Regions from separate parts of the Phyllobacterium sp. YR620 genome, predicted to be linked through region 1. Evidence: predicted binding sites of a transcription regulator. Region 1 holds the regulator's gene; the other holds the start of a gene.

Region 1 (11,180 bases):
TGTGCCACTTTGCCGAGTTTGAGCCCGGTTTTTTCCGCATAGACCCGCACTGCGGCATCGAGCGCGGACGCCGTCCAGTCATCGACCGCAGCAAGCTCGGGCAACACGCCGGCCAGCACGCCCAAACCTTCGTCATTCAGCAGTGCCGCTGCCTTGTCGTCGAGCGTCAGCGGACGCTCAACGAAAAGATATTTCGCGCTATCGGCGAGTTCGACGAGCGTCTTTGCGCGCTCCTTGAGCCCGGGCATGGCCGCCAGGAGCTGCCGCCTGGTCGTATCGTTGAGCCGGGCGAGAAGTGCTTCGCCGCCCTCAACCTCGGGCAGGATGGCGATCATGGCCTCGACCAACGCGGCATCGTCCGTGATGCGCATATAATGGCCGTTAATTGCTTCGAGCTTCTGGAAATCGAAGCGCGAGGCGCCGCGATTAATGTCCGATATCTCGAACCACTCGATCATCTGTGCGTCCGACATGATCTCGTCGTCGCCGTGGCTCCAGCCCAGGCGGACGAGATAATTGCGCAGTGCGGCGGGCAGGTAGCCCATTGCGCGATACGCCTCAACCCCGAGCGCACCGTGGCGTTTCGAAAGCTTGGCGCCATCCGCGCCGTGAATGAGTGGAATATGGCCCATAACCGGTACATCCCAACCCATGGCGTTATAAATAACGGTCTGACGCGCTGCGTTGGTCAGGTGGTCGTCACCGCGAATGATATGCGTAACGCCCATGTCGTGGTCGTCAACGACCACAGCATGCATATAGGTAGGCGTGCCATCCGAGCGCAAGATGATGAAATCGTCGAGATCCTTGTTGGGAAAACGCACGTCGCCCTGAACTTGATCGTGCACGACAGTCTCGCCTTCCTGCGGCGCCTTGACCCGAATGACCGGCTTGATGCCCTCAGGTGCTTCCTTGGGATCGCGGTCGCGCCAGCGTCCGTCATAACGCGGCGGCCGGCCTTCGGCGCGGGCTTTCTCGCGCATTTCTTCAAGCTCGGCCGGCGATGCGTAGCAATAATAGGCTTTGCCCTTGGCAACAAGTTCCTCGGCGACCTCGCGGTGGCGACCGGCGCGGGCGTATTGGGATACAGCCTCGCCATCCCAATCGAGGCCGAGCCAGGTCAAGCCGTCGAGGATGGCAGTTACCGCCGCATCTGACGAACGTTCCCGATCCGTATCCTCGATCCGCAGCAGCATCTTGCCGCCCGTATGCTTTGCATAGAGCCAGTTGAACAGTGCCGTGCGGGCACCGCCAATGTGGAGGTAGCCGGTAGGGGATGGGGCAAAACGTGTAACGACAGGGGACGACATGGGAGCTCCAGGGACGCGTCGCGCTATTAGCCGAACGTCCAATCGAATTGATCTGGCGTTCATGTAGCATAGCACCGCTGAGGTGCAAGGGTATTGGTGCTTGGGGGCAAATGGAGGAACCGCAGACCAGATCAAAAATCGATGAGCGGCTATTCTTTTTCAGTGTTCAGGACACTGGCAACGCCGTTGCGACCTATCCAGGCACAGAAACAGGCGTTCTAACGCGAGGGACTGAACTCTCTGCGGGTAGGCGACCCATGGCGATCGCCATGGCGGCGACAAGGCGCGCCTTCGTCGCAACGCCGACGCTTTTTAGCCAGGAGATCGAGCGCGGCACGCTGTTTCTGTTTCTCCCGGTGTGTTGCGGCATCGGCGCCATCATCTATTTCGGCGCGTCGGCCGAGCCAAGACTGAGCGCCATTTTGTTTGGGCTGACCCTGCTTGTCGGGCTGATGCAGCTCGCACATTCCCGTCCGAGGACCAGACTGGCGCTCGCCTTTGCAGTTGCCGTTGTCGCGGGAATGGTTGCCGGCAAGCTCGAAACCATGCGCGCGGATACGAAAATGCTTGGGTCGGACATTACTACCCGTTTGACCGGACGCGTCGTGGCCATGGCTAGAGACGCAAGAGGCGGCTGGCGCGTCACCCTCGACATTATCGCAACCGAGCGGCCGACACTCCGCTATTCGCCGCAACGGGTTGTCGTGTCGGCGCGATCCGTGCCGGCAGGAATGAAAATTGGCGCGGGACTGCAGGGCCTCGTCCACCTGCGTCCGCAGCGAGGTCCGGTACGGCCCGGCAATTACGATTTTGCGTTCAATAATTACTATAAGGGCGTAGGCGCAAATGGGTTTTTCCTTGGTAAACCTCAACTCGCCGCAACGCCGGTCGATGAGGCGATTGCGTCTCAAGCCTGGCAGACGGTCGCCAATATCCGCCAGCAACTTACGCAGCGTGTGCTTTCCCGCATCAAGGGGGAACCCGGCGATATTGCGGCTTCGCTGATTACCGGCCAGCGCGACGGCATTAGCGAGGCGACGAATGACGCAATGCGACTGAGCGGGCTTTCGCATATTCTTTCGATTTCCGGATTTCACATGGCGCTGGTGGCCGGCATCATCGTCGGCTCGCTTCGCGCCAGCATGGCCCTCTTTCCCGGCTTTGCAGCCCGCTATCCAATGAAAAAACTGGCGGCATTCGTCGCCCTTGCCGGTTCCGGCTTCTATCTCCTGCTCTCGGGCGCCGATGTAGCTGCGCAGCGCAGTTTCGTGATGCTGGCGGTGATGCTCATTGCCATGATGGCCGATCGCGCGGCAATCTCCATGCGCAATCTCGCCATCGGCGCTTTGATCACGATAGCGCTGCTTCCGCATGAAATTCTCGGACCGAGTTTCCAGATGTCATATTCGGCGACAGGCGCGCTCATTGCATATTACGGCTGGAGATCGCGCCGAAAGAACAGGTCAAACCGAACGAAAGGCGAGGGATTGCTTCTGCGTTTGCCGATGATGGCGGCAAGCCATGTCGGCGCTATCGCCATGACTTCGTTGGTTGCCGGGACGGCGAGCTCGATCTTCGCCGCCTACCATTTCAACAACACAGCGCCGCTTGGGCTTGTGGGCAACGCGCTGGCGCTGCCCGTTGTCTCGATCTTTGTGATGCCGTTTGCGGTGCTTGCTGTTCTTGCGATGCCATTTGATCTCGATTGGCTGCCGTTTGCTGTCATGGAACGCGGCATCGAATGGGTCATTGCGATCGCGAAGATGGTTGGCGCGCATTCGCCGAGCGGCAATTTCGGATCAATGCCGCAAACGAGCCTGCTTTTGATGACCGCGGGACTGGTCCTCCTCATGTTGCTGACAACGCGGCTGCGGCTCGTTGGATTTGCAGTAATGGCATTGGCCATAGTGCCGCTCCGCTCTGCACGTCCGCCGGATATAGTGATTGCCGAAGAGGGCAGGCTCGTCGCCTTGAGCGCCCCCGACGACGCGCTGACGGTGAACCGCGCAACGGCAAGCCGTTTCACCCTCGATAACTGGCAGCAGGGGTACGGCGCAATTCAAGTGCTCACGCCGGCAAAGAATGGCGCATCGCCGGCCGATGGACAATTTGAGTGCGCCGACGGCGTGTGCCTGGCGAGGGAAGCCGGCGGCCTGATCGTCGCCTACACGGACGATCCGACCAAAAAATCAACTGCTTGTGCCGAGGGCGATATCGTCGTCCTTGCCTTCACCGGTCCCACAGCAACCTGCGAGCCGGGGGACGTTCTTGTAATTACGGCGCAGGACCTGGCGCTACGCGGTTCCGCAGAAATCAGGTTCGGCGACAACAAGGTCGATCCACCGTCCGGGCTAGATGCGGCTGCATTTGCTGTAGAACAATTGCAGGCACGCCTCCAGTCTGCAAACATTACCTACGCCGTGGGCTCCCCTCAGCGCCCATGGAACGCCTATCGGGCTTTTTCCCGCACCGCCCGCAATCTTGCGGAGCAAAAACCGCAGCGGCGTGCCGCAAAGACCAAGCCACCGGCAGACGATCAGGAAAACCCGATCCGTCAGTAACGGCGGATCAAACCGACCAGCTTACCCTGCACGCGCACCCGATCCGGCCCGAATATGCGCGTCTCATAGGCCGGATTGGCGGCCTCGAGAGCAATCGATGCCCCTTTGCGCCGAAAGCGCTTCAAGGTTGCCTCTTCGTCATCGACAAGCGCGACCACAATTTCGCCGGGATTGGCCGTGTCGCCGCGCCGGATGACGACCGTGTCGCCGTCGAAGATGCCCGCCTCGATCATGGAATCGCCCTTGACCTCCAGCGCATAATGCTCCCCACTGCCGATCATGTCCGGCGGCAGGCCAATCATGTGCGTCTGATTCTGGATGGCGGAGATTGGTACACCGGCCGCGATCCGGCCCATGACGGGTATGTTGACGATCGTCGGCGCACCGTCGTCATCCGAAGCGCGTGGCTGCGGGCGGGGGGGGGCGACATTGCGGCCGAGGCTGCCCTCGATCACGCTTGGCGAAAATTTCTTTTGCGCATTGAGACCAGGCGCAATTGAATCCGGCAGGCGCAGGACTTCCAGCGCCCGCGCACGGTTAGCAAGCCGTCGAATGAAACCTCGTTCCTCGAGCGCTGTTATCAGCCGATGTATCCCCGATTTGGACGCTAGGTCCAATGCATCCTTCATCTCGTCGAAGGATGGAGGGATGCCGGTTTCCTTCAGGCGCTCATGGATAAAGAGCAGAAGTTCGTGTTGTTTACGCGTGAGCATCGGCGATCCTTCGAAACGGAATCGGAAAAACAAAACCAGAACAAACACTATCTGTTCCAGTTGTGTTCCACAAGTATTAATATGTCGTGTAGAAGGAGTGCGCCGATATCCAAATAGCGCATCTGGCCCGTTGCCGGCACCTGCGCGATGAACAACGCCCATGCGTCAGTACTTGCCGACGACGTTGAAGAACACACCGCGGTCGTTGAGCGTCAGGTCGCGCAGATCGTCGGAGAAATTGCCGAAATTATAGCCGACGCCGACCTTGAAGTTGTCGCCGACGTGGCGATAAACGGCGGTGAGCACGCCAAGATCTGTCGTATCCGCCTCGGCCATGTACATGACGCGCCCTTCCAGCAAGGCGTCCCATTTCTTGACGATGTGAAAATCGGTTCGAACAATGCCGAGATGCGCTGAGGAAGTCTGCCAATCGGAGAATGCGTCGAGATCGTCCTGAAGCCGCTCGCGCACTTGACCGTAGCGGAAGCCGTATTTCGCGCCGACGGACAGCCAGGGAACGAGATCGTAGGTGAAATCGGCGGAAAGAATGTTGCTGCGCTGTGCTGGCCCGTATTCGTCGCCGGTCACCGCGCTGACCTGATCCTCGCCCGGAAGATCGTAAAGCCAGGTATATTTGAGGAGAGCGTTCAGCCGGTCGTTCGTGATCGGACGGTAGGCATATCCGAGCGAGGCTTCGACATAGTCGCCATCCCTGAACGAACCATCACCGTTCGAGTCCGAGAGAACTGAATCGATATTGGCGAGCAGCCGCCAGCTATCGTTCGTCTTCCAGCTGAAGCCCGTTGCGAAGAGGTAGGTGTTGAGATCGCGGGTATCATCGTCGGAATCTTCAAAACGAGTCTCACCGCGAATGCGCGCGGCAATGCGATCCTCGTCCTTGTAGCCGACCGACAGGGAGATCGCCTTGCGGTCGAAATCGGAACGTTCGAGATTTGTGGAGGGATCGATCGTATCGTCTTCGACTGTGCCGATCTCCAGCCCGCCATCGACCGTCCATTTGGCGTCGGGCGTGTACACGACACCGTAGGTTTGGGCGAGCGAATTGCGCCTCCCGAACAGGTCGTAATTATTCTCAGCATAGGTCGACCAATAGTCGTCGAGCTTGCGGCGCGCGCCGATGACGATCGCGCCGTAATCAGTCCCGTCGAGATCGTAGGTTCGGTCAAGGTCGAATGCGCGATCGGGGTCGAGGCGGTAGCCGAGATAGTAACTATCCTCCGCTGTCGGCTCATAGGTGACGGCGGCGAGGGCGCCGAGCCCAGTCGCGCCATAGGATACTTCGCCGTTTAGCCCGATCTTTTCGGTGAGCTGATATTCGGCGCCGACGCCAAGACGGTCGCCGCGCTCGATGTCGCCGGATCGCGACAAAGTTCCTTGTCCGAAGCCGTAATAGGTATGTTCGGCATCGGGTGCATATTCGAGACGAGCGCCGGCATCGAGCCGCGACCCGTCATAGCCGGACTTGTTCGAAGTTGTTGCGAGCGGATTACTGAGTTCGAGATAGGTGACGCCGAACGAGGCTTTCCAGTATTCGTTCAGTTGCTTGCTGATTGCGGCAGCGCCCTTACGCTTGGACCTGCCGCCGACCGCCTGATCGTAGAAATCATTAGTCGCTTCACCTTCCTTGAAATCGTCATAGGTGAGGTCGAGGCTCAAATCTTTCGTGATATCGATATCTGCCGCGAGTCCCCAGATCCGCTGATCCGCCGCAACCTGTTCCGAAAGGGTGGAGAAGCCCGCGTCCTTTTCCTGGTAGTACCCGCCGAGCGTGCCCTTCATGCCGCTCTTGCTGATGTCTTCCAGGTCGAGTTGCGCCCGTGTGCGCCACGCCGTGGCCAGGCGGCCGCGCGTGCCCGTGGTCTGCACGTCGCTCAGGGTCAGCCCGCCATCGGTGGAGCGGGACGTGCCGAAGCCCGGTCCATCGGACCGCGATATTTCGCCTTCGATGAAAGTCGTATCGGAATGGCGGACCTTGATGTCGGCGCCATAAGCCTTCTGGTTGGCGAGGCCCGTATTTTCGTTCATGCCGGTGATGCCGACCCGAACCTTGTCGTCGAACCAATGCTGCGCCCGTCCGCCATAGGCATAGCCGTCAAGGTCACCGGCGATTGGCGTGTATTCGTATTGCGATACCAGATAGACCTTGTTGCCGCCGAGCGCGCCTTCACGCACCGGGCCCGTCGTGCCGGTCGAAGAGGAAAGCGGCCGCTTCAGGATCAGCATGCCCTGCAGGTAGTCGAACGAATAGTCTTCGCCATAGCGCAAGGTGCGCCGCTCGATGATCTGTCCAGTTGTCGAATCGCGGACTTCCACCGTCACGGTTTCGGAGCCGATCGTTATGTCCTGCCTGCGCATGAAATAGGCGGAGCCGCCGGTCCCGAGGAATTCGTCGCGTTGCGGCAGCGTATCCGGTTGCGCCGCATAGAGCGTCACTTCGCTGTTGCGCTCTCCGAAGGGTGTCGTCTTCTCTGAGCGATAGGCAGCGCTCGCGCCGTAGAGCGCTCGGTCCGAGCGCATGAACTCCGTGCCCTGGATGATCGCCTTGTAGCTCCCCCACAGGACCTGGCTGTCGCCGCGCTCGAGCCGCACGTAAAATTTGCCCTTGGTCGGAGCGTCGTCGATCGCCGTGGAATCGTCACCATAGATCGGGTAATAGTCGTTCGGGTCGAGCCGCCGCAGCAATTGCCGCGGATCCTTGGCATCGAGTCCACGGAACATATGATCGAGACTGTCTTCTCCTGTGTCGGCCGAGGCGGTCAGCAGATATTTGCCCTTGATCTTGCCTTTCACGTAAAAGGCGAGGCGACCCTTCGTATAAATGTCGTCATATTCGCCCGGCCGCACGCTCTCAATATGATCGCTGCCGCTATTCTTGCCGACAGTGAGGTCGGCCAGCGCGACATAGAACCAGTCATTATTGGGGATGTTGATCTGGCGGTGAAAGTCGACGGCGCTGCCCTTCGAGCCAACGACAGTCACGTCCACATCATGATCGCCGGGCGGCAAAATGCGCTGCATGACGAAGGAACGTTCGCGATCGACGGGGATCCTATCGTCGAGCGCCTGCACCCCGTAACCGTCGGGAACGTTCCGGCCGTAGACGGTGACTGCGCCGCCACGAACCGGGATGTTCCGTAATCCGGTGTTGTCCTCGGTCATGCCCGGCGCGACCGCATTCTCCTCTTCCCGCGGCAGGTCGCGATCCATGCGGCGAAGCGGGCGCGGCAACGTCTCGTCATAACGGTTGTCGACATCATAGACTCGCAGCACGTATTTGAAGCGCTGGTCGTCATTCTCGGTTGCTGGCATGGTCCAGCCGGCTTCGCCGTTGACCGGAACCGCAATGACTGCGATCGGCTTATCCGTGAGTTGCTTGTCATCCTCGAAGACGCGAATTTCGGAACGCTGGATGAAGGCGGGGTAGTTAGAGGTCGCAAGGAAGCGGATCGGCTCGCCCGTCCGATATGCGGTGCGCATCGGGGTCGTCGAAACATTCAGGACCGGGCGCGCGTCGAGCCCATCGAACTTGACCTGGATATCGACCGCACTGAGCCCTTGTTTTGGCGTGGCTTTGTCGGACCCAGCCCCAATTGCGGCGTGCTTTTGTGCGTTGGTCTCCTTGGCCACGCCCAGGGATCGCGGCTCATTGCTTTTGACGACGGTCTCGCCCTCGACACTGATGGCGAAAGGAATGGTCCCTTCGGCATCATCGGATGGGGACCGGGCACCGGGGGCTGCGATGCGGGAGCTTTTGACTGCTGGTTCGTTCTGCGCAGTCCCGGCAGCGCAATCGGTCTCGATGCATGCGCTCGCCTTCGCGGCCGCCGCTTCTTCCTGGGCCGTGGCTCTGGACGTCGTGAGATGCACCAGGAGAACGGTACAACCCGCCATAAGCATGCGCGCTTTGCGCGACGCAACCAGGTGATTTTGGGGCCGGATGGACACCTGAAAGCGGCCTTGGCTCATTGACCCACCTCCACGCGCGTTTCGATGTTAAGCGCGTACCCGCCTCCTGCGGCTTTCCATCGCTTGGCGATGGCGTCCTCGATCGCGTTCATGCGTTTGGCGGCAAGCTCTTCGGAACGCGTCGGGTAGCTGATCCGCAGCGTTGCCTCCTGCTGCTTCAGCATCTCGATCAGCGCATCCAGCCCCCTGTCCCATCGCGGCTTCAACGTCGTGAGAGCAGGTTCGAAGGCTTCGTCCTTGAGATCGAGCCGCACGACGCGGCCTTGCGCCGCGCCGAAGTTGAGCTTCGACATCTTGCCGGCGGTGAGACGGATCACCCGCGGGTTCTCGGTGGTCAGGTGGTAGCCGGCAGGCAGGGTGCGCGTATCAAGCTTCATGATGAAGTTGGAGCCGATACGCGCATCCGGAAGATCAGCGCAGGCAACGTGGAAGCGCCCAAATTCGTCGGTGGTCACCAGCAAGCCGCGCACGGTTGCAATACGCACGCCGGGCAGGCCCCGCTCGCCGTCGTTCGGGTAGCCATCGCTGTTAAGGTCGTCGAACACGCGGCCGATGAGATCGCCGCAATCGAAGACCGGTTCGACCATGATCTCGACGGCGGCGCTCGCCTCCGGGGCAAGCCTTTTGCCACTTGAACCGAGCGCTTGCGCCTTGTTGACGTGCTTGCCCGGCCCGGCCGTACTCAGCGCCAGCATTTGCAGGCGAATGACCACATCGCCCTTCGGACCAAGCGTCAGATTGTCAAAACGAAGGTTGGAACCGTCAATGCGCGGTTCAACGGCTTTGCCATTGAGCGTCGCCGATCCGCCGACATAGCGGAAGCCTGCGGGGAGGCGGTCAAGAACCGTCAAGCCTGCGACGTTGCTGGTGTTCTTGTTGATCACTTTGATTATGAACGGCGCCTTCTCGCCGCGGCGTATCTGCCGCAGGCCGGCCTGTTTGGTGATCGTTACGGAAGAGGCTTGGGCCGCCGGCAATTCGAGAACTGCCGTCGCCTCCGCCGAATCGACGACGGTGATCTTGCCTTGCCCCGGATTGGTGTAGGCAAAGCCGCGCCCGGCATTGCTTTCTGGAGCTTGTGGCCGCGTATAGGTGCCTTCGGCTTTGGCCTTGTTGACAATCCCGTTAGCGATACCTGCAGCCGCATCGATATCGGACTGCGCCAGCGTGTAGGTCGCCTCGAACACCTGCGTCTGCTTCGGCGCAATGGCAGTCGGCCCCGGCACAACCGCGCTGAGTTTGTTGGCGGCAGGCTGCTTGTTGAACGTTGGGCCGTGGTCGGTTGGAATGACGTCGTTGACGACGACATTGCCGGTATTGGTAACCTCGAAACGATAGGTGATCGATTCGCCGGCCTCGTATAAGCCGCTGCCATCGGTATCGTTGAGCTTCGCGGTTTTGACCAACGCGATCGTGGCGCTCTGCTCGATCGGTGTCCGCACTTCGCTCGCCGTGCTTGTTACAGTCGCCGTCGTCGGCGATCCTGCAACCGTCGCTGTGGCGGTCGCTGTGTTGGCAACCCCGCCAGCATCGATATCGGCTTGCGTCAGCGTGTAGCGCGCCGTGAAAGTGCTTGTGTCTTCCGCCCCCGGCGCCAGCGAGGCGAGGGGTCCGCCACTGACTGCGACATTGGGCAGATCGTCGCTGATCGCGATATTGTTGAGCGTGACGTTGCCGGTATTTCTAACGGTGAAGAAATAGGTGATCGTTGCCCCGGCGGCATTGCCGGATGGCGGGCTGGCGGTCTTTACGAGTTCGAGCGCCGCGCCCTGGCTAAGAGTGGTCGTGACCGTGCTTGCGTCGCTCGACGTGACCTTGCCGTCTGGCATCGTGCCTGAAGCTGTCGCCGTGTTTTCGACCTTGCCGGCATCGATATCGGCCTGAGTAAGCGTGTAGAGTGCCGTAAACGTTGTCGAATCGGTCGCTCCCGGTGCGAGCGAAGCGATGGGGGCCCCGCTCACGACGGCCCCATGCAGCGCATCTGTGAGCTTGACCTCGGTGAGCGTGACGTTGCCGGTGTTCTTGACGGTGAAGTTGTAGGCAATTGTTGCCCCGGCGGCATTGCCCGACGGCGGGGCTGCGGTCTTTATGAGTTCGAGCGTCGCGCCCTGGCTAAGAGTGGTCGTGACCGTGCTTGCATTGCTCGACGTGACCTTGCCGTCTGGCATCGTGCCTGAAGCTGTCGCTGTATTATCGACCTTGCCGGCATCGATATCGGCCTGTTTGAGCGTATAGAGCGCGGTGAAGCTCTTGTCGTCGACAGCCCCGGGGGCAAGCTCGGCAATGGCATCGCCGCCGACCACGGCATCCTTGAGACTGTCGGCGAGCCTGATGTTCCTCAGCGTCACATTGCCGGTGTTCCTGACGGTGAACGTATAGGCAATGGTCGAGCCGGCGGCATTGCCCGACGGCGGTCCGCTCTTCTTCTCCAGCACCAGCCCCGGCGCTGCCGCGATCGGCGTCGTCACCGCGCCGTTGCTGCTGATATCGCCGCCTGCGGGCAGCGTCGCGGTAACGGTGGCGGCATTGTCGACCTTGCCGGCATCGATATCGGCCTGTTTGAGCGTATAGAGCGCCGTAAACGTTGTCGAATCGGTCGCTCCCGGTGC
Region 2 (11,180 bases), on a different contig from region 1:
GCCGAAGATTTCCAGAAAATGGTCGCCGAGTACATCGAAAGCCGGTTCGGTCAGCGGTCCGCCGGATCGCACGCTGCCGAATAGATTGCTAACTGCGCCGCTCGGCAATGAAGCGGGCAGCGTCCTTTAACAGTGCGGCCGAAGCGCCGTAGGGCGAAAGCAGTTCTTCCGCCTGGGCGACCAGGCCGGCAAGCTGGCGCTTGGTCCAGTCGATCCCATGCAGCGAAACGAGCGTTGCCTTGCCGGCGGCAGCATCCTTGCCGGTCGCCTTGCCCATGCGGCTCGCATCGGCGGTCACATCCAGCAAGTCGTCGGCGAGTTGAAAGGCAAGGCCAATAGCCGAGCCATATTCCGCCAGCCGTTCGCGATCCTTCACGCCGGCATTGCCGATAATTGCCCCGGCCTCGCAGGCGAAACGGATGAGCGCGCCGGTCTTCATTGCCTGCAGGCGAATAATGCCTTCCTCGTCGGGTTTGACCGTTTCCGCTTCAAGATCAAGCGCCTGGCCCCCGGTCATGCCACCTATGCCCGCAGCGCGCGCCAATTGCGTGATGAGTGGCAGTCGCGCGGACGGAGGAAGCTCGGTCGCCTCATCCGAGATGAGCTCGAACGCGTAGGTCAGAAGGCTGTCGCCAGCAAGAATGGCGGCGGCTTCATCGAATTTGCGATGCACCGTCGGCTGGCCTCGACGCAAATCGTCATCGTCCATGGCTGGAAGATCGTCATGCACGAGTGAATAGCTGTGAATGCATTCGAGCGCCGCCGCAACGCGCAGGGCGGCGAGGTTGTCCGCTCCGAAAAGTGCTGCACTTTCCATTACAAGGAAGGGGCGCAGCCGCTTGCCCCCATTGAGCACGCCGTGGCGCATCGCGGCCATCAGGCGCGGCGGCCGGCTGATTTCACCGGTGCGCGAGCGATCAGAGAGAAGTTCGCCAAGCAATGCTTCGACTGCCGCCGCCCGCTGCTGCAAGGTAATCTCGAACAATGAAAAGCCCTGATCCGTCATCATCATCCGCCAATGACCGAAAAATTGCGCGCCGGTCAATGGGGCTGGTTGCAGCTGCCATCAATTTGCTGCGCTGCCGTGTGTGGATAATGCATAAAACTGCAGAATGAATTCCCTTCCGCGGCGCTTTGCTCTATGTCCAAGAAGAGTTTTAGCGCGGACGGACTGAGTGACGAGGGTATTGGTTAGAAACAAGCGGGGGAGAGGTTATCTGGTCGGGCCCGGTCGTTCGCCCGTCGGACGGCTGATACGATACGCCGTCCTTGCCGGCGTTGTTTTGATCATGCTGCCGCTGGTTCTTCTGAGCCTCTACCGTATTCCTTTCGTCCATCCGGTCTCGACGCTCATGGTCAAGGACCTCGTGACGTTTTCAGGTTACGACCGGCGCTGGGTGCCCATCGAGCAAATCTCGCCGGTGCTGATCAATTCGGTGATGATGTCTGAAGATGCGCGGTTCTGCTTTCATTCAGGCGTTGACTGGGACGCGCTGAATTCCGTTGTCTCTGATGCGATCGATGGCGAGCAGACCCGCGGCGCTTCGACAATCACCATGCAGACTGCCAAGAACCTTTTCCTCTGGACCAGCCGTTCCTTCATTCGCAAAGGTCTGGAAGTGCCGCTTGCGATGCTGACGGATCTGATCCTGCCCAAGCAGCGGATTATGGAAATCTACCTGAACATCGCAGAATGGGGTCCGGGCATCTATGGCGTCGAAGCAGCGGCACAGCATCATTTCAACACAAGTGCAGCAAAGCTTTCACCGCGCCAGGCAGCCTATCTCGCAGTAACCCTCCCCAATCCGATCGTCCGCAATCCGGCAAAGCCGGGACGCGGGATGCAGACACTCGCGCGACTCAACGAACGCCGGGCGCGCGGTGCGGGCGCCTATATCGGCTGCGTGAAGTAGGATCGGAGCCACCCCGCACGGCGCCAAACGCACCGGCATCGGCGCTTGCGACAAAAAATATGCGAGTCCTGCTGGTCAAAAGCTCTCAAGCCGTGTATAGCCCCACCCGAACTTTCCGGAATTTTGTCCATTGTGACAGGCTCAAATCGGGCCAGTGCCGGATTTTGACTGATTACTGGAGCTGGAACAATGGCTGTACCTAAACGAAAAACTTCCCCGTCGAAGCGCGGCATGCGCCGTTCCGCTGACGCCCTGACTGCCCCGACCTATGTCGAGGACAAGAATTCCGGCGAACTGCGCCGTCCGCATCACGTCGATCTGAAGACCGGCATGTATCGCGGTCGCCAGGTGCTGACGCCGAAGGAAGGCTGATCGCCTCTTCGATACGCTTGAATAAAAAGACCGGCTTCAGGCCGGTCTTTTTATTTGGTGGGCAGGTTCATTGCAGCAATGCATGTCGCCGTCGCTGCAAAAATTCGCGCATGGCCGGCCCATCGCAAAGTCCAATGGCGCGATCATAGGCGGATCGCGCTTCATCGCCGCGTCGCAGCGACGTCAGCAAGTGCGCTGCAACCGCCCAATAGGGTTGGTAGCTTTTCACCGCCGTGCCGGGAATGCTCTCAAGCAGCTTCAAGCCAAGCGCCGGACCGCGCGCCTCGGCAATGGCCGCGGCCCTGCCCACCATCGCTCCGATCGTAGGCGCCTGGGCAATAAGTCCCTCGTAGAGAAGTGCGATCTCCTCCCAATCAATGCTCCCGGTTCGCTTGCGCTGAGCGTGAACCGACTGGATTGCCGCTTCGAGCTGAAAGCGGCCGACACGGCGGTATCGCGCTGCCGAGTGCAGGAGTTGCTCCGCTTCCTCGATCATCGGCTGCGACCAAAGTGCGGTGTCCTGTTCCACAAGCGGAACATAATTGCCGGCGGCGTCGCGCCGCGCATTGTGCCGTGATTCACAATAGAGCATGAGCGCCAGCAGGCCGCGCACCTCCGGCTCGTCGGGCATGAACCGCAGAAGCAAGTGGCAGAGCTCCATGGCCTCACGGCCAAGGCCCCTGCTGCGCGGATGGTCGCCCGCGATGTCATCCCAACCGCTGCCGTAGGCGGCATAGATGGCCTCGATGACAGCATAGAGCCGCTGGGGCAGGTCCTCTGCTGCGGGCACCTCGAACTCTATGCCGGCGTCACGGATCTTGCGTTTGGCGCGGGCAAGGCGCTGGCCCATCGCAGCGGGTTGCACCAGAAATGCCGAGCCGATACGCACAGCATCAAGGCCGAGCAAGGTCTGCAGCATGAGCGGGGTGCGCGCGACTCGATCGATGGCGGGGTGCGCGCATATGAAGAGCAATTTCAATCGTTCGTCGGGAAAGGACGGCGCGGCATCGGCCATGTCATGCGCCTCCTCGGCAATTGCGAGCAATGTCGGTATCGCAGCAGTCCTGACACGCGTGCGGCGCATCGCATCCGACAGACGGTTGCGTGCTACAGCAAGCAACCAGGCTTCGGGCTTGGCGGGAATGCCATTGCGTGGCCAGGTTTCGAGGGCCGAGGCGAAAGCATCGGCAAGCGCGTCCTCCGCGGCAGTCAGGTCACGCGAACGCGCCGCGAGAAAGACAACGAGCCGGCCGTAGGAATGACGCGCCGCCATCTCGACGACGCGGCGCGTATCCTCATCGCTCATCGGCTTCACATCGGAATGTTTGGCCGAACTTCGACAACGCCGCCCGCCACGGCAGCCGGGGACCGGGCCGCCCAACTGAGCGCGGTGTCGAGATCGGGCACGTTGATGATGTAGAAACCGCCCAGCTGTTCCTTGCTGTCGGCATAGGGTCCGTCCTGGACCTGCGGCTGACCATCCCGCAATTTTATCGTTGTCGCCGTCTCGGGCGCCTGAAGTCCGGCGCCAGTGACCATGATGCCAGCCTCCCTCAGGACTTGCGAATAGGCCATCCATCCGGCGACATAGGCCTGCTGTCTCCCTGGGTCTGTTCGCGCCGCATATGCATCTTGCGTCTCATAGGCCAAAATCGTGTAGTTCATGGCTGTTCCTTCCCGGTTATAGCGCAAAGACATGCGCCCGATGCAATGACGGCTCACAGCAGCGCATTTTGACATGAACCGAAGATTTTTCCCGGGCCTATTTGATTTCAATCTCGATGAAGGAATATTCGCCGTCATTGGCGTTAATGACGTCGTGTTCGACGCCCTCCGAGCGAAAATAAGGCACGCCCTTTTTCATGTCCGCAAAGGACTCGCCATCCTTGGTCAGGAGTTTAACCCGTCCGTCCATCATCGGCACGACAACATAATCGTGGCCATGCCGGTGCCAGCCCGTATTGTCTCCCGGCGCAAACCGATACTCCGTCACCACAACGCGGTCATTGTCGATGAAGACGGTTGCCTTGGCTGATCCGGACATGCGGTCTAACCCTGGCCGCCATCGGCGACAAAGCCAGCGGCCTCGACGCCGGCGATCGCTGCCGTCTCGTCATTATCGGACGTGTCGCCGCTGATGCCGACTGCGCCAATGACCTCGCCCTTAGGATTCTTGACGAGTACGCCGCCGGCAACCGGAATCACATTTCCGCCGGACGAAGCGACGAGCCCTTCCATGAAATGCGGACGCTCCTTGGCGAATTTTTCTACGGTACGCGAACCGGCACCGATAGCCAGGGCGCCATAGGCCTTGCCGAAAGCGATCTCAAAGCGGAGCATCGACGAGCCGTCCTGCTTCTGGAAGGCCTTCAGGTGACCGCCCGCGTCGAGAACGGTGACCGAAAGCGGTCGCATTCCGGCCTCGGCGCCTTTGGCCAATGCGGCCTTGATGATGGTATTGGCCTTCGAAAGTGTGATGTATGCCATGATGGTCTCTCTGCGATAGATGTCGAATGAAAGCAGGCTTCGGAGCGAAGCCCATTGTCGAATGAAGCAGGTTGCTATTTATCGAGCGAGTCGAGTTTACGCTGCATCGCTGCGATCTGTTCCTTCAACTCGTCGAGGCCGCCGCCATCCTTGGTGGGTTTGTCGGATACCTCGCCCGCTTCGGGCTCCGGGCCCTTGCCGAGCGGAAAGGGCGTAAACATGCGCATTGCGTTCTGCAGCATTTCAGTGTTGCGCCGCACCTGCTCTTCGACCAGCTTGATAGGGGCGCTGACATTCATCATGTCCATTGGCGTCTTGCCGAAGGCCGCGGTCAGCTGCTCGCGCATACGCTCCTGCTCCTTGGCGAAAGCCTGCATGGACTGTTCGAGGAATGTCGGCAAAACCACCTGCATTTGATCACCGTAGTAGGCAATCAACTGGCGCAGGAACGGGATCGGCAACATGTTCTGCCCATCCTTGTTCTCCAGTTCAAAGATGATCTGCGTCAGAACCGAATGCGTGATGTCCTCCCCCGTCTTCGCATCCTGTACTGTAAAGTCCTCATTGCGCTTGACCATTTCGGCCAGATCCTCAAGCGTCACATAGGTACTCGTGCCGGTGTTGTAGAGACGCCGATTGGCATATTTCTTGATCACGACGTCGCCAGTTTTTCCTGCCATTGCTCAACTCCCCAACCTCGCGCCCTCCGCCGAATTTGCGTGCCGGCTTACGGATCAAGCGGGAAGGATAGGGGCAAAGCGCGGCAATTCAAAGAGAATTGTGCAGCGCATCCAACGCGATGCGAGGAAGGTCATGCTGCGCTGCAGCAATGGATAATTTGGCCTTCGGAAACAAATGCCTTGTCAAACGATTGCGGGGAGGGAATTCTGTCGGGGAAGTGTGCTGCACCAACCAGCATGACAAATTTGAGGAGACTTCCCATGAGCCAATCGATCGTCATTGCTAGCGCTGCGCGCACCGCTGTCGGGTCATTCAACGGCGCATTCGCCAATACGCCGGCGCACGAACTCGGTGCTGCCGTCATCAAGGAGGTCCTGGCGCGGGCCGGCGTGGAGGCAGCAGATGTGGATGAAGTCATTCTCGGCCAGGTGCTGACGGCCGGCGAGGGCCAGAACCCTGCGCGTCAGGCAGCCATCGCTGCCGGTATCCCGCAGGAGGCAACCGCCTGGAGCCTCAACCAGGTGTGCGGCTCGGGCCTGCGCGCCGTGGCGCTGGGTATGCAGCAGATTGCAACAGGCGATGCCAATATCATCGTCGCCGGCGGACAGGAATCGATGTCCTTGAGCCCGCACTGCGCGCATCTTCGCGCCGGTGTGAAGATGGGCGACTACAAGATGATCGATACGATGATCAAGGACGGCCTCACCGATGCGTTTCATGGCTATCATATGGGCATCACCGCAGAGAACATTGCCCGCAAGTGGCAGTTGACGCGCGAGGAGCAGGACAGTTTCGCCCTTGCCTCGCAGAACAAGGCCGAGGCCGCGCAAAAGGCCGGGAAGTTCAAGGACGAGATCGTTCCCTTCACCATCAAGACGCGCAAAGGCGACGTTGTCGTTGTTGACGATGAATATATTCGTCATGGCGCCACGATGGATGCGCTGACCAAGCTGCGTCCGGCCTTCGACAAGGAAGGCACCGTGACCGCAGGCAACGCCTCCGGATTGAACGATGGCGCCGCCGCGGTTGTGCTGATGACGGAGGAAGAAGCCAATCGCCGTGGTATCAAGCCGCTTGCCCGTATCGCTTCCTGGGCGACCGCCGGCGTTGACCCGGCAATCATGGGAACCGGGCCGATCCCTGCCTCGCGCAAGGCGCTGGAGAAAGCCGGCTGGAAAGCCGAGGATCTCGACCTGGTCGAAGCCAACGAGGCATTTGCTGCGCAGGCCTGCGCCGTCAACAAGGACCTCGGCTTCAATCCCGATATCGTCAACGTCAATGGCGGCGCCATTGCGATCGGACATCCGATCGGCGCTTCGGGTGCGCGCATTCTCAATACGCTGCTTTTTGAGCTCAAGCGCCGTAACGGCACGAAGGGGCTCGCAACCCTTTGCATCGGCGGCGGCATGGGCGTTGCACTCTGCATCGAACGCCTCAAGGACTAATCCGCTGAGGACCGGCGCGCATTTGACGGGCCGGTCCATTTCGCACGGTGGGTAGGCCCTGCGCTTTCGATTTTCTCAACATTTTCTTGATTGGCATAAATACGTTTAAGGGAGGGCGACAATGACAAAAACAGCAATCGTAACGGGCGGAACACGTGGCATCGGCGCTGCCATAAGCATTGCGCTGAAGAAGGCCGGCTATAATGTTGCGGCAAACTACGCTGGCAATGACGAAGCGGCGCAGAAATTCAGCAAGGAAACCGGCATACCAGCCTACAAATGGGACGTGTCCAACTATGAGGAATGCGCAGCCGGCATAGCCAAGATCGAGGCCGATCTCGGCCCGGTCGCCGTTCTCGTCAACAATGCCGGCATCACGCGCGATGCAATGTTCCACAAGATGACGCCGGCGCAGTGGAATGACGTCATCAATACGAACCTTACGGGCCTCTTCAACATGACGCACCCGGCGTGGAACGGCATGCGTGACCGCAAATTTGGGCGGGTGATCAACATATCGTCGATCAACGGTCAGAAGGGCCAGGCGGGACAGGCGAATTATTCGGCGTCGAAGGCAGGCGATATCGGCTTCACCAAGGCGCTGGCCCAGGAGGGCGCGCGCGCCGGCATCACCGTCAACGCCATCTGCCCGGGCTATATCGGCACGGAGATGGTGCGCGCGATCGACGAGAAGGTGCTCAACGAGCGCATCATTCCGCAAATCCCGGTCGGCCGTCTCGGTGAGCCGGAGGAAGTCGCGCGTTGCGTGGTGTTCCTGGCATCGGACGATGCCGGCTTCATCACCGGCTCCACGATCTCGGCGAATGGCGGACAATATTTCAGCTGATCCTGCCAAAGAGTGTCGCGCGGTCTCGCGAGACACTCTTCATTCGCAAGCCCTGAATCTTCTCCTAACAGCGATGTCGTACATTGCGGAACAAGACGCGAAACGACAGGGCTTTACCTGGCCGTTGCGCGCTTCCAGTCGGATTCGCAGGAGTAAAACCACACGCAGTACTTTTCTGCTCGAATTTCTAATAACTTATTGAATTAACAGTCGTATTTTATTCAATCGGGCGTCTTTCATTCTGGCATTATCGTTAATGCAGATGCCACAGGACTGCTCATCCCGGCAAAAGCCGATTCAGCATTTAGCTGGACTCGGATTGCAAAAATCTACATATTGCCGTGAACAAATCAGGAATCTCATCCTAGAGCTGATTCGTAGCTGATTCGTTCTTCTCGCGTTCTATTTCTTAATGGAAGACTCCGTGAATCGGTTCATGATTGTTTATCCGGTCGCCCCCGCATACTTTCTGTCGGACGTTGAAAGTGCTACGCGGAAAAGCATGCCCGGCTACTACTCACTCACCTGATTGGGCCTTGGTACCGGTATTGGAATGTAGTTGATGAACCTTATGCCCACCTCTGAACTTCCTCTCGTCCTGACGGGCCGTGACGTCACGGCCGTACTCGGACCGACAAATACGGGAAAGACGCATCTCGCCATTGAACGGATGCTATCGCACCAGACCGGGATGATCGGCCTGCCGCTGCGGCTGCTCGCGCGCGAGGTCTATAACCGCGTGGTGCAGCGGGTCGGCGTGGCAAACGTTGCGCTGATAACGGGCGAGGAAAAGATCAATCCGGTCGGCGCGCGCTATTCAGTCTGCACTGTGGAAGCCATGCCGCGCCAGACCGACATGGATTTCGTCGCCATCGACGAGGTGCAGCTCGCCAATGATCTGGAGCGCGGGCACATATTCACCGATCGCATCCTGCATCTGCGCGGACGCCAGGAAACATTGTTGCTCGGCGCCGCCACCATGCGCGGTATTCTCGAAAAGCTCCTGCGCGGCATTTCCGTCGTCACGCGGCCGCGGCTTTCCAACCTCACCTATGCGGGATCGAAGAAGATTACCCGCCTGCCGCCGCGCACCGCGGTCGTAGCCTTCGCGGCCGAGGAGGTCTATGCGATCGCCGAACTCATCCGGCGCCAGAACGGCGGCGCTGCCGTGGTGATGGGGGCCTTGAGTCCTCGAACGCGCAATGCGCAGGTCGAAATCTACCAGTCGGGCGATGTCGACTATCTGGTCGCGACCGACGCGATCGGGATGGGTCTCAACCTTGATGTCGACCATGTCGCCTTCGCCCAGGACCGGAAATTCGACGGCTATCAGTTCCGCAACCTTTCGTCGGCCGAGATCGGCCAGATTGCGGGCCGAGCCGGGCGGCACCTGCGCGATGGTACCTTTGGCGTCACGGGGGCAATTTCCGGTTTTTCCGAGGAGCTGGTGCAACGCGTCGAGTCGCACACATTCGACCCGGTCAAGATATTGCAGTGGCGGACGGCCCGTTTCGACTATTCGAGCATCGCCGCGCTGAAACGCTCGATCGAGACACCGGCAACGATCGAGGGGTTGACGCGTGCGCTCCCCGCCGTCGACCAGCAAGCGCTCGAGTTTCTTTCGGCCGATCCCGACGTTGCCCCGCTTGCCAATACGCCGGAGCGCGTGGCGCTGTTGTGGGATGCCTGCGCGCTTCCCGACTACCGCAAGATCGCGCCGGCGCAGCATGCCGACATCATCGCGTCGGTCTATACCGATCTCGTCGAATTCGGTCATGTAAACGAGAATTACATGGCCGAAGAGGTGCGCCGGGCCGATTCCACGGACGGTGACATTGACGCTCTTTCACGCAGGATCGCCCAGATCAGAACGTGGACTTTTGTGTCGCACAGGCCCGGATGGCTGGCAGATCCGACACATTGGCAAGAAAAGACGCGTGAAATTGAGGACAGACTATCCGATGCACTGCATGAACGGTTGACGAAACGCTTCGTAGACCGCAGGACAAGCGTGCTTATGAGGCGCCTGAGAGAGAATACAATGCTAGAAGCCGAAATCAGCCCTGCCGGGGACGTCGTTGTCGAAGGGCACCATGTTGGACGCCTGGACGGATTCCGTTTCACAACGGACGCACAGGTCGAGGGAACGGATGCCAAAGCCCTCCGGGCAGCCGCGCAAAAAGCCCTGGCTGCGGAGTTCGAGAGCCGGGCAGAGCGCTTTGCCGCGTCTGCCAATGGCGACTTCGCCCTCGGGTCGGATGGAACCCTGCGCTGGATAGGCGCCCCGATCGCGTCGGTGGTGCCGGGCGAGCAGGCGCTCAAGCCGCGCGCCGTCCTTCTGGCGGATGAGCAATTGACGGGTCCGGCGCGCGATAAGGTCGCCGCGCGCGTCGATCGTTTCCTTGCCCATCATATCGAGACGGTCCTCAAGCCGCTGGTTGATCTCGCCAATGCCGATGCGCTCGTCGGTATCACCAAGGGACTTGCCTTCCAGCTCGTCGAAAATTTCGGTGTCCTGCAGCGCCGTGATGTTGCTGACGACGTTCGCGGCCTCGATCAGGATTCGCGCGCTGCGCTTCGCAGGCTCGGGGTGCGGTTCGGCGCGTACCACGTCTTCCTGCCACTGCTCTTGAAGCCCGCTCCGGCCGGCCTGTTGACGCTGCTCTGGGCGCTCAAGGAAGACGCCAAGGATCGTCCGGGTTATGGCGACGTCGTGCAGGTGCTTGCAGCGGGACGCACGTCGGTCGTCACCGATGCAAGCTTTGATCCTGCATTCTACCGCCTTGCCGGTTACCGCCTGCTTGGCCGCCGCGCCGTTCGCATCGATATTCTCGAACGGCTCGCTGATCTTATTCGCCCCGCTCTCGGCTGGAAGCCTGGAACCGGCACGCGTCCGGATGGCGCTTACGATGGAACACGCTTCGTCGTAACCCCGGCAATGATGTCGATCCTTGGCGCGACTGCCGACGACATGGAAGAGATTCTGAAGAATCTCGGCTACCGTGCGGAAGCGACCGACGCTGCAGCGGTCGCTGCCAAGCTCGTCGAGTTCGATGCGGCCGCTGTGCCCGCGCCAGAAGCGGCTCCGGCTGCGGAAGGTGGCGCGGCCGAAGCAACGGCAGAACCGGTTGCAACCGATGCTGTCGAGGCAGAGCCCGCCGCATCCGAAGCTACGCCGATAGTGGATGAACCCGCTGCCGCACCGGCAGAGACCACGGCCGTCGCCAGCGCTCCCGCAGAAGTGGCGGAAACTGTCGAGGCTGCACCGAGCGCCCCCGAAGAAGCACCAAAGCCAATTCTTTTGTGGCGGCAGGCCCGTTTCGATGGCCGCGGCAATCGCGGCAATCAGGAAAAGCGCGGCAACGCCCGTGGTGCGGAAGCCCGGGGCAACAACCAGGCCGAGCAACGCAGCCCTCGTCCGGCAAACAACGAGAA

The links. Region 1 encodes LexA, which represses DNA repair genes until DNA is damaged. Its sites were predicted from a motif close to TGTTCNNNNTGTGTTCNG; they were not measured.
Region 2: a site for LexA is predicted at 8,133-8,150, ahead of BLR72_RS10095 (helicase-related protein). Genes of this name have one in related genera too.

What each region holds. Positions count from the first base shown of each region.
Region 1 covers NZ_FNJP01000003.1:478,380-489,559, forward strand. Annotated here, with positions in the region: gene gltX (glutamate--tRNA ligase) at 1-1,310, opposite strand, end outside; gene BLR72_RS14120 (ComEC/Rec2 family competence protein) at 1,568-3,871, shown strand; gene lexA (transcriptional repressor LexA) at 3,865-4,584, opposite strand; gene BLR72_RS14130 (RHS repeat domain-containing protein) at 4,750-8,571, opposite strand; gene BLR72_RS14135 (DUF7507 domain-containing protein) at 8,568-11,180, opposite strand, start outside.
Region 2 covers NZ_FNJP01000002.1:670,939-682,118, forward strand. Annotated here, with positions in the region: gene ispG (flavodoxin-dependent (E)-4-hydroxy-3-methylbut-2-enyl-diphosphate synthase) at 1-84, shown strand, start outside; gene BLR72_RS10045 (polyprenyl synthetase family protein) at 89-1,006, opposite strand; gene mtgA (monofunctional biosynthetic peptidoglycan transglycosylase) at 1,218-1,913, shown strand; gene rpmF (50S ribosomal protein L32) at 2,103-2,285, shown strand; gene BLR72_RS10060 (RNA polymerase sigma factor) at 2,353-3,591, opposite strand; gene BLR72_RS10065 (YciI family protein) at 3,597-3,950, opposite strand; gene BLR72_RS10070 (cupin domain-containing protein) at 4,048-4,329, opposite strand; gene BLR72_RS10075 (GlcG/HbpS family heme-binding protein) at 4,335-4,772, opposite strand; gene phaR (polyhydroxyalkanoate synthesis repressor PhaR) at 4,847-5,452, opposite strand; gene BLR72_RS10085 (acetyl-CoA C-acetyltransferase) at 5,714-6,898, shown strand; gene BLR72_RS10090 (beta-ketoacyl-ACP reductase) at 7,020-7,745, shown strand; gene BLR72_RS10095 (helicase-related protein) at 8,308-11,180, shown strand, end outside.